DNA from 2 places in the Kosakonia sp. SMBL-WEM22 genome. Region 1 is predicted to be linked to the other one. Evidence: predicted binding sites of a transcription regulator. Region 1 holds the regulator's gene; the other holds the start of a gene.
The links. The regulator CRP, encoded in region 1, controls carbon source genes, mostly activating them, when cyclic AMP is high. The targets are predictions, from matches to a motif close to ATGTGANNNNNNTCACAT.
Positions count from the first base shown of each region.

Region 1 (5,183 bases):
TGTGATGCGTTTTGCGCCGTCGCTGATTATCGAGGAGCAGGACATCGATGAAGGGATGCAGCGCTTTGCGCAGGCCGTGGCGAGCGTGGTTAACGCGTAAGGCGTCGACGTAGCCAGATGCCATGATGCGGGCGCTGACGCCATGCCACCGACGAGATGGTGTGCATGGTGCTCAGATGCCCGAGGATGCGCTGCAGATGCTGCTCCAGCGTGCTCATTGGTCCATGGGTCAGCGTCTCCGGCCCTTCCATCACATTCACATCCCCGGATTCTCCCGGTCCGTCATACTCCAGCCGCTGCTGGCAGCGTTGCAGCGCAATTTCACATGACTCGAGATAGCGCTGCGCCAGATCCGGCGTCAGCATGGTGTGCTCGCGCGCCAGCGTCGTCATAGCGTTGATATGTTCAACAATAAACTGGCTGTGGGTAACCCACAGTTTCATATCGCTCAGGTAGCGGCTGTTAAAGCCGGGCTCCTGCATCGCCTGGTTGAGGGAGTTGAACAGGGCGTTATGCGCCTGGTTAACCTGCATACGCTGCCATGCCAGCGGCGTTGCTTCTGGATTGTTGCTGAGGATCAGGCGAATCGCATCCTGATAGGCCTCCAGCGCATCGTGCGCATTCTGGCGCAGCAGGCCGCTTTGCCACTGCGGCCACAGCCACACCATTCCGCCGAAAGCAATCAGGCAGCCAATCAACGTATCGACAAGCCGGGCGAGAATAAACTGATCGCCATTGAGCGTCAGGATTTGCAGGGTATAGACCGCCGTAATCGTAAAACCGACCGTCGCCCAGCCGTAGCTTTTGCGGATAATCAAATAGCTGCTCAGGGTGATCATCAGCATCGCCGCCAATGTAAAGCCGAGCGGCACATGAAAGTGCAGCGTCATACCCGCCACCACTAGCCCGGCCAGCGTGCCGGCGGCACGGTTGACGATGCGCACCCGCGTCGCGCCGTAGCCGTTCTGCGTTACCACCATCACCGTCATCATGATCCAGTAGGGTTTCGGCAGATTTAATGCGCTGCCCATCAGACTGGCGATGCTGAGCATCACGCTGATGCGCGCGGCATTGCGCAGGGCGGTTGATTTCAGCGACAGATAACTTTTCAGTGCCGGGATCAGCGGCAGACGCTCCTGCTTATCCTCCATCAAATCGCGAATATAGAGCGGGCGCTGGGTGCGCAGCACGCGGGCGATACGGCTAAAGTGCCAGGCGCAGAACTGCCCGACCGGATTATCCGGGTGCTGACGGGCAATTTTTTCCAGTGCGCCAACCTGCTTCTCCATGGTGAAGCGGGTCGGGTAGCGATGGTAGAGGATGTCATCCGCCAGCACGCGCAGGCGAGCTGCGACAGTTTGTGCATTCCAGCGAATCACCTGCTCGGCGTGGGTCTGTTCGACCAGTTTCTGCACCTTTTCCGGCTGATGCAGGCTGACAGAGATATGTTCCTGCAGATCCAACGCGACCTGGAAGACACGTAGCAGGCGCTTGTAGTCATTGTTCTGATTGGCTGCCAACATATGCAGCTGCTGGTAACACTGGCTAATCAGATCCACCGCTTTCTGCTGGCGGTCAAGCAGCGGCGGCAGCGCGGTTTCCGGATCGACATGCTGGGTTAACAGGCTATATTTCGCTTCGCAATACTCCGCCAGTTGCCGGTAGAGCAAACTGAGAGATTCACGCAGCGGCTGTTCGCGCCACAGCCAAAACCAGAACCAGTTAAAGAGCCCGTACCACAAGGTGCCGAGGGTGTAGATCAGCAGCGGCTCCCACACCGGCATGTTCCCGGCGAGGCTGAGGGTAAAAATGGCGGCAATGAGAGACGCGGGAAGCAAGCGGCCATGCAGCGCGCTGATTTCGCCCGTCACGCCCAGCAGCAGGGTTAACACCGTCATGATTACCGGTAGCGGAAGATTCTCTGCCAGCAGAAGCTGCACCGCCAGGCTACAGCCGGCAAACAGCGAGCCGCCGATAATCAGGCGTTTGAAGAAGCGTTTATGTGGGGTATCGAGACCCGCAATATTGCAGCAGGCGGGAACCAGCGAGAAGAGAAGCCCCTGTTGCAGATGACCAAGCAGCAGCCCAACCGCCACAGGCAGGCATAACACCAGCGTTTGTCGCAGTGCGTAGTTGATTTCGGGGTGGTAAATCAGCCTGCGCCACATGGGAAAACAAAAATGGCGCACCGCATGAGCGATGCGCCATTTTGCAGATTAACGCGTACCGTAGACGACGATAGTTTTACCGTGGGCGGAGATCAGGTTTTGATCTTCGAGCATTTTCAGAATGCGACCAACCGTTTCGCGGGAGCAACCGACGATCTGACCGATCTCCTGACGGGTAATTTTAATTTGCATACCGTCCGGGTGGGTCATGGCGTCCGGCTGTTTCGCCAGGTTCAGCAGAGTCTGAGCAATACGGCCGGTCACGTCGAGGAACGCCAGATTACCGACTTTCTCCGAGGTCACCTGCAGGCGACGCGCCATCTGCGAGGAGAGGCGCATCAGAATATCCGGGTTCACCTGGATAAGCTGACGGAATTTTTTGTAGGAGATCTCCGCCACTTCACAGGCGGTCTTGGCGCGAACCCAGGCGCTGCGCTCCTGACCCTCTTCAAACAGGCCCAGTTCACCAATAAAATCGCCCTGGTTGAGGTAAGAGAGGATCATCTCTTTACCCTCTTCATCCTTGATGAGCACTGCCACTGAGCCTTTAACGATGTAATACAGCGTTTCCGCTTTTTCACCCTGGTGAATCAGCGTGCTCTTCGACGGGTACTTATGAATATGGCAATGAGACAAGAACCATTCGAGAGTCGGGTCTGTTTGCGGTTTGCCAAGCACCATGCGCGATTATCCTCTGTTATAAGCTGGCTCCAGAAACGGCGTGAATCATTCAGCTTCTGGGGTTGCAATCAAAGCTTCCCAAGTCCCGGGAAGTGGACCGTCAGCGACATCTGCGGTCTCTAATGTATGATATCCCTTGCGTACATTCGTAACGTCAATGTTTCTCTGTAGCATGTAGACTGTTTTAGCATAGCTTTTGGCGCCTGTCTCCTGGTGTCTCGCTTCAGCATGACGCAGGTCGCCTTCCGTTGCGCGTTTTGTTATGTACGCGTAATCTGTGAAAAAATTTGCCATACCGGAGTGATGAAAATGCAGGCACGAGTGAAATGGGTGGAAGGGTTAACGTTCCTTGGTGAGTCCGCATCCGGCCACCAAATTTTGATGGATGGCAACTCCGGGGACAAAGCTCCCAGCCCGATGGAGATGGTCTTAATGGCCGCCGGGGGTTGCAGCGCGATTGACGTAGTGTCGATCCTGCAAAAAGGGCGTCATGACGTCACCGATTGCGAAGTGAAGCTGACCTCCGAGCGCCGGGAAGAAGCGCCGCGCTACTTTACCCATATCAACCTGCACTTCATCGTTACCGGCAAAGCGCTGAAAGACGCTGCGGTATCCCGCGCGGTCGACCTCTCGGCTGAGAAGTACTGCTCCGTGGCGCTGATGCTGGAAAAAGCGGTTAAGATTACCCACTCCTACGAAGTGGTAGAAGCCTGATAAGCTCGCCCGGCGGCGCTTTCCGCCGGGTTATTTAATCTTTTTACCTTCCATCAGCCGTTGCACCAGCGGCGTCATAATCAGCTCCATCGCCAGCCCCATTTTGCCACCCGGCACCACCAGCGTATCCATGTGCGAGATAAACGAGCCCTGCAACATCGCCAGCAGCCACGGATAGTCGATCCCCTCCAGATTGCGGAAATGAATCACCACAAAGCTCTCATCCAGAGAAGGGATGCCTTTGGCGGCGAAGGGGTTGGAGGTATCGACGGTAGGAACGCGCTGGAAGTTGAGATGAGTGCGGGAGAACTGCGGCGTGATGTAGTTGATGTAATCCTCCATTGAGCGCACTACCGAATCCATCACTGCTTCCCGGGAGTGACCGCGCTCGCTGGTGTCGCGGATCATCTTCTGGATCCACTCCAGGTTAACAATCGGCACCACGCCCACCAGCAGATCGACGTGACGCGCCACATCGTGCTGCGGCGTCACCACACCGCCGTGCAGCCCTTCGTAGAAGAGCACATCGGTCGGTTCCGGCAATGGCTGCCATGGGGTAAAGGTTCCTGGCACCTGATTCCACGGCACGGCTTCATCGTAAGTATGGAGATATTTCCGCGCCTGGCCCTGGCCGCTCTGGCCATACTCGCTGAAGGTCTGCTCCAGCAGGCCGAAGTCGTTCGCTTCCGGGCCAAAATAGCTGATGTGCCGCCCAAGATCGCGGGCTTTGCGGATCGCCATGTCCATTTCCGGACGGGTATAACGATGAAAGCTGTCGCCTTCCACCTCCGCCGCGTGCATGTTGAGTTGGGCGAAGATCTTACGAAAGGCGAGGCTGGTGGTGGTGGTTCCCGCGCCGCTGGAGCCAGTGACGGCGATGACCGGATGTTTGGCGGACATAGCAACTCCCTGAAGAAAAGCTGTTGTTCAGTATCAAAGCCGCCCGGCACCCGGTTAGTCGTGGAACTGCCCGCGCGGCATAATGTTCACCGTTTCGTGCAGCTCTGACCACACCAGTACGGCCTCGCCGCGCTGCAATTGCCGTTTTACGTCGGCGACCTTTTGCTCAAGTGAACGCTCATGTTCACCATAATCGGTGCCTTCGCGCAAGACAAAGCTCTCAATCAGATTGTCGAGCGTGTCGGCGTCGACTTCTTGCCACGGAATAATCATGATGCTCCCAGATAAGCGGATAACCAGTCCGGAATGCGCGTTTCAAGCCACATCTCCGGGCGACGCAGCGTGCCGCCGACAAAGCCGACGTGCCCGCCATGTTCCGTCAATTGATACTCAATATTAGCGGGTAATTGCGCAAGATCGGGAATGACGTGATGATCCATAAACGGATCGTCCTTGGCGTGAATGATAAGCGTCGGTTTACGAATCTGCGGCAGCAGCGGCATAGCACTACAGCGGCGATAGTAATCAAGCGCATCGTCGAAGCCGTGGATTTTTGAGGTAATCACATCATCAAAATCGCGGATGCGCCGCATTTTACGCAGCACCTCCATGGTGGTTGGCAGCGAACCGGGATAGGCGCGCAGTTTGCGCGCGGCATTGGCCTTTAGTAGGTTGAGCAGATAGCGCTGATAAACGCGTGAGAAGCCCTTATCCATATGA
Region 1 is NZ_CP051488.1:4,535,153-4,540,335, reverse strand. It holds gene HF650_RS21900 (aspartate aminotransferase family protein) at 1-100, shown strand, start outside; gene HF650_RS21895 (YccS/YhfK family putative transporter) at 90-2,168, opposite strand; gene crp (cAMP-activated global transcriptional regulator CRP) at 2,217-2,849, opposite strand; gene HF650_RS21885 (OsmC family protein) at 3,159-3,563, shown strand; gene HF650_RS21880 (phosphoribulokinase) at 3,594-4,463, opposite strand; gene HF650_RS21875 (YheU family protein) at 4,518-4,736, opposite strand; gene HF650_RS21870 (hydrolase) at 4,733-5,183, opposite strand, start outside.

Region 2 (5,183 bases), 1.3 Mb from region 1:
AAATACCATCTCACCTCGAAATAATCCACGAGCAATTTAGGTAAGAGATTAAAAGTGTGACTTAGATAACGCTACGTATTGTAGTCAATTACATCGTAGCGTTGCATGAACCTATATTTCAGTACGGGCAATTGCGGCTGCAATATCCTGAGAGGTTTTGTAAGTGCGGATTTCAGCAAAGAGTTCGCCAGCTTCGGCGTACTCTTTGCGCAGATAGCCCAGCCACTGTTTAATACGTGCGACGTGATATAGACCGGTATCGCCCTGCTTCTCAAGCCGGCTATATTTCGCCAGCAGCGCAACCACCTCGGGCCACGGCATACGAGGCTCGTTATATTTCACCACCCTACTGAGGTTTGGCACATTGAGCGCACCGCGGCCAATCATCACAGCATCGCAGCCGGTCGCTGCCATGCAGGCCTGTGCGCTCTGCCAGTCCCAGATTTCGCCGTTGGCGATAACCGGAATTGACAGGCGCTGGCGGATCTCGCCTATTGCCTGCCAGTTGATGCGCTCCGCTTTATAGCCATCCTCTTTCGTGCGGCCATGCACTGTCAATTCGCTGGCCCCCGCCTGCTGTACCGCATCGGCAATTTCAAACTGGCGGGCGGAGTTCTCCCAGCCGAGACGGATTTTTACCGTAACCGGCAGATGGGACGGCACAGCTTCACGCATCGCTTTCGCACCGCGATAGATCAGCTCCGGATCTTTGAGTAACGTTGCTCCACCGCCGCTGCCGTTGACCAGTTTCGACGGACAGCCGCAGTTGAGATCAACACCCCACGAGCCGAGTTCAACTGCGCGGGCGGCATTTTCCGCCAGCCACTCGGGATATTGACCCAGCAATTGAATGCGCACTAACGTGCCGGAGGAGGTGCGGCTCTGGCGCTGCAATTCCGGGCAGATCTTATGAAAGGATTTAACTGGTAGCAGCTGATCAACCACGCGTAGAAACTCGGTGATACAGAGATCATAATCATTGACGTCAGTCAGCAGCTCACGCACCAGAGAATCGAGCACGCCCTCCATTGGAGCCAGTAATACACGCATAAATCACCCCGAAAAAATGAGGCGACATAGTAGCCGCTCTCCGGAAGCGAGGAAAGAGCCATTATTATCGGGCTCTGAAGGCTTTGCGGCCCCTTTTTTCACCGCCTGCCCAGTTTGAACCCATAATCTAACCAAATGGAATGTCTGGTATGCTCAAAATTCATGATGTGATCGGTAGCACGTTTTTAGCTTTAATTGTATGATGAATGCGTTTCAGCAAGGATTTCCACCATGAATAAATCACTAATAATCATCTGGCAGTACCTGCGAGCCTTCGCGCTCATCTATGCCTGCTTATATGCCGGTATTTTTGTCGCCTCACTACTGCCGATCGCCATTCCCGGCAGCATTATTGGCATGCTGATTATGTTTGTCCTGCTGGCGCTGCAGATCCTGCCGGCGAAGTGGGTCAATCCCGGCTGTTTTCTGCTTATTCGCTACATGGCGCTACTGTTTGTGCCTATCGGCGTCGGTGTTATGCAGTATTACGATGTGCTGCGCGCGCAGTTCGGCCCGATTGTCGTCTCCTGCGCGGTGAGTACGCTGGTGGTCTTTTTGGTGGTCAGCTGGAGTACCCATCTGGTACACGGCGAGCGTAAAGTGGCCGGTCGTGAGGAAACAAAAGAGTGATGGCCTATATCTGGTGGTCCCTGCCCTTAACGCTGGCGGTCTTTTTCGCCGCCCGCAAACTGGCCGCGCGCTTTAAGCTGGCGCTGCTGAACCCTTTGCTGGTGGCGATGGTGGTGATTATCCCGCTGCTGCTGCTGACCGGCACGCCCTACGATCACTACTTTCAGGGCAGCAAAGTGCTCAACGATCTGCTGCAACCTGCGGTGGTGGCGCTGGCGTTTCCTCTTTATGAACAGTTGCATCAGATCCGCGCGCGCTGGAAATCGATTATTACCATCTGTTTTATCGGCAGCCTGGTGGCGATGATCAGCGGCACACTTATTGCGCTGCTGATGGGGGCAACGCCGGAGATTGCCGCCTCAATCTTACCGAAATCCGTTACCACGCCGATTGCGATGGCGGTGGGCGGCAGCATTGGCGGCATCCCGGCAATCAGCGCGGTGTGCGTAATTTTTGTCGGCGTGCTTGGCGCGGTATTCGGGCACACCTTGCTCAACCTGATGCGCATCAGAACCAAATCGGCGCGCGGGCTGGCGATGGGCACCGCGTCTCACGCGCTGGGGACGGCACGCTGCGCGGAGCTTGATTATCAGGAGGGCGCTTTTAGCTCGTTGGCGCTGGTGATCTGCGGGATTATCACCTCGCTGGTGGCACCCTTCCTCTTTCCGCTACTGATCGCCTTGTGGGGGTAAAATTTGCGATGGGTCGCGCAATTTTTTAATGCGTTTCATTCGTTGCATAAACAATGTGATTTCTGTCACAAATAAAAGCGTAGCAGGCCCGTACACTGTGTTTCCATTACACTGCTATGAGGCACTGCTATGCATTCTCGTTTTCACACTGCTTTTTCCGGCCTGCCGGGCGAACTTCAGACCGCGCTGGCGCCTCTGCTGGCGGATGAACACTTCCCCGCTATGCTGAGTGCGGAGCAGGTGGCAACGTTGCAAAGCGCAACACAGCGTGATGCCGATGCGCTGGCCTTCGCCCTGCTGCCCCTCGCAGCCGCCTGCGCCCGCACCGACCTCTCCCATTTCAATGTCGGCGCGATTGCCCGCGGTGTCAGCGGCAACTGGTATTTTGGTGCCAATATGGAGTTCATTGGTGCCACCATGCAGCAGACGGTGCACGCCGAGCAGAGCGCCATCAGCCACGCCTGGCTGCGCGGTGAAACTGCACTCGAATCGGTTACCGTTAACTACACGCCGTGCGGCCACTGCCGACAATTTATGAATGAACTCAACAGTGGGCTTTCTCTGCGCATTAACCTTCCCGGCCGCGCGCCACATACCCTCGCTGATTACCTGCCGGATGCATTTGGGCCGAAGGATCTTGAGATCAAAACCCTACTAATGGACACCCAGGATCACGGATTCGCTCCGCGCGGCGATGCGCTGACTCAGGCCGCTATTGCCGCAGCAAGCCAGAGCCACTCCCCGTATACAAACTCCCCTTCTGGCGTTGCTCTACTCTGTCGCGATGGGCAGATCTTCAGTGGCCGTTATGCGGAGAACGCGGCGTTTAACCCGACGCTGCCGCCGCTGCAAGGCGCGCTTAATCTGCTCAGCCTGAGCGGTTTCGACTACCCGGATATCACGAGAGCCGTGCTGGCGGAACGCGCTGACGCGCCGTTAACGCAGTGGGATGCCACGGTTGCAACTCTGCGCGCGTTAGGCTGCGAAGCGGTTGAGCGCGTAACGCTATGATGCGCATCACTGCGGTTAAGGCCGCAGTGATGAAAAACAGCGCGATTGAGCTGCCGTTTCTTGCGCTTGCGGTGTGGGTAAAGTAGCCTGAGTGCAATTTCAATCCCTTACGAGCCAGCTCCATGTTAAAGCGTGTTTTTTACAGCCTGATAGCCCTGATTGGTCTGCTGGTGTTAACCGCGCTGGGTCTCGATCGCTGGATGAGCTGGAAAACCGCCCCCTACATCTACGACGACCTGCAGGATCTCCCCTGGCGTCAGGTCGGCGTGGTGCTTGGCACGGCAAAATATTACCGCACCGGTGTTATCAACCAATATTACCGCTACCGCATTCAGGGCGCCCTTAACGCCTATAACAGCGGCAAGGTGAACTATCTACTACTGAGCGGCGATAACGCGCAGCAGAGCTATAACGAGCCGGTGACCATGCGTAAAGATCTTATCGCCGGTGGCGTTGACCCTGCGGATATCGTGCTCGATTATGCTGGTTTTCGCACGCTGGACTCGATTGTCCGCACTCGCAAGGTGTTCGACACCAACGACTTTATTATCATTACCCAGCGCTTCCACTGCGAGCGCGCACTCTTTATCGCCCGCCATCTGGGCATTCAGGCGCAGTGTTACGCCGTACCGTCACCAAAAGATATGTGGAGTGTGCGGGCGCGCGAGTTTGGCGCCCGGCTAGGGACGATTGCGGATCTCTATCTGTTTAAACGTGAACCCCGTTTTCTTGGGCCGCTGGTGCCAATCCCTGCGATGCATGAAGTCCCGGAAAATGCTCAGGGCTACCCGGCAGTCACGGCCGAGCAGTTAATCGATATGCAGAAAAAGAGGTAACAGAGCGGATTAATTGAAAGGTACCGTACGGCCGCTGCTTTTGACCGGGCGCAGGAGGGCAAACTGACGGGCGATAAAGCCCTGGTGGTCGATCACAGCGGAGGCGTTCTTCTCCGTCCATGTGCCGTTAAGCGCGTTAAACTGCATCACCTTCTCCCCTTCCGGCGTCTCTACCAGGTAGTCACCCGTTTTCAGATAGCCTGCACTGCAGGTTATCCGTGCCGGCGGATTGTTGGCCATTTTGTACTCGATCTTGCGAAATCCGGTTTGCACCGAACAGAAGTAGAAAAACGGCAGCGAGGTGACGGTAAGATCGCCGGGTACGGCAATCACTTCGCCATCACGAAGCAGTTCAACATCTTTTAAAACGAAATTCACCACACTGGTTTTTTCATGCGGTGCGTGGTCAACTCTAAAAAAAACAAAATTCATAAGCGCCCCTTGAGCTGCTATCACAACTCTCAAAGATTGTCCCTTAAGCGTATGTAGCCGCTGCGATGAAGGCCTTCAGAATCCCCTTAAATTTGATCGGTTCTTCAATAAGATGCGCGCAGGACGGGGGTTTAAAGGCACCAACAAGGCACACGACAACACAGCGCAAGCTGCATGACACGTGCCTTTGCGGAGGTAAAAAGGGGAAAATCTCAGGCGACTTTTTCGTGCTCGATTTCATGCTCCGTGAGGCTGCGTTGCAGATCGTAAATCAGGCTGCGCACCATATCGGGGGTTAAGCTGAAAAACTGCGAGTCAAAAGTCGATGCACCCGGGCCGTATGGCGAAGTGCTGTAACCAAATTTCACAACGATGCTCTGCTGCTTGTCTACCGCGCCCACTTGCCATCCAGTGACGGGGAATGCCGGAAAAGCGAATTCATTCTTCATTCTAATCTCCTTATAAATGTTGGGACTACATAAAGCGTAGCAGTGGCGCGGGATTTCACCATGTCAGATAGATGAAGTTTTCT
Region 2 is NZ_CP051488.1:3,262,008-3,267,190, forward strand. It holds gene dusC (tRNA dihydrouridine(16) synthase DusC) at 112-1,050, opposite strand; gene HF650_RS15690 (CidA/LrgA family protein) at 1,282-1,680, shown strand; gene HF650_RS15695 (CidB/LrgB family autolysis modulator) at 1,677-2,372, shown strand; gene cdd (cytidine deaminase) at 2,502-3,383, shown strand; gene sanA (outer membrane permeability protein SanA) at 3,506-4,219, shown strand; gene HF650_RS15710 (hypothetical protein) at 4,229-4,600, opposite strand; gene HF650_RS15715 (bssS family protein) at 4,864-5,100, opposite strand.
Region 2: the regulator CRP is predicted to act here: its motif matches at 2,426-2,443, upstream of cdd (cytidine deaminase).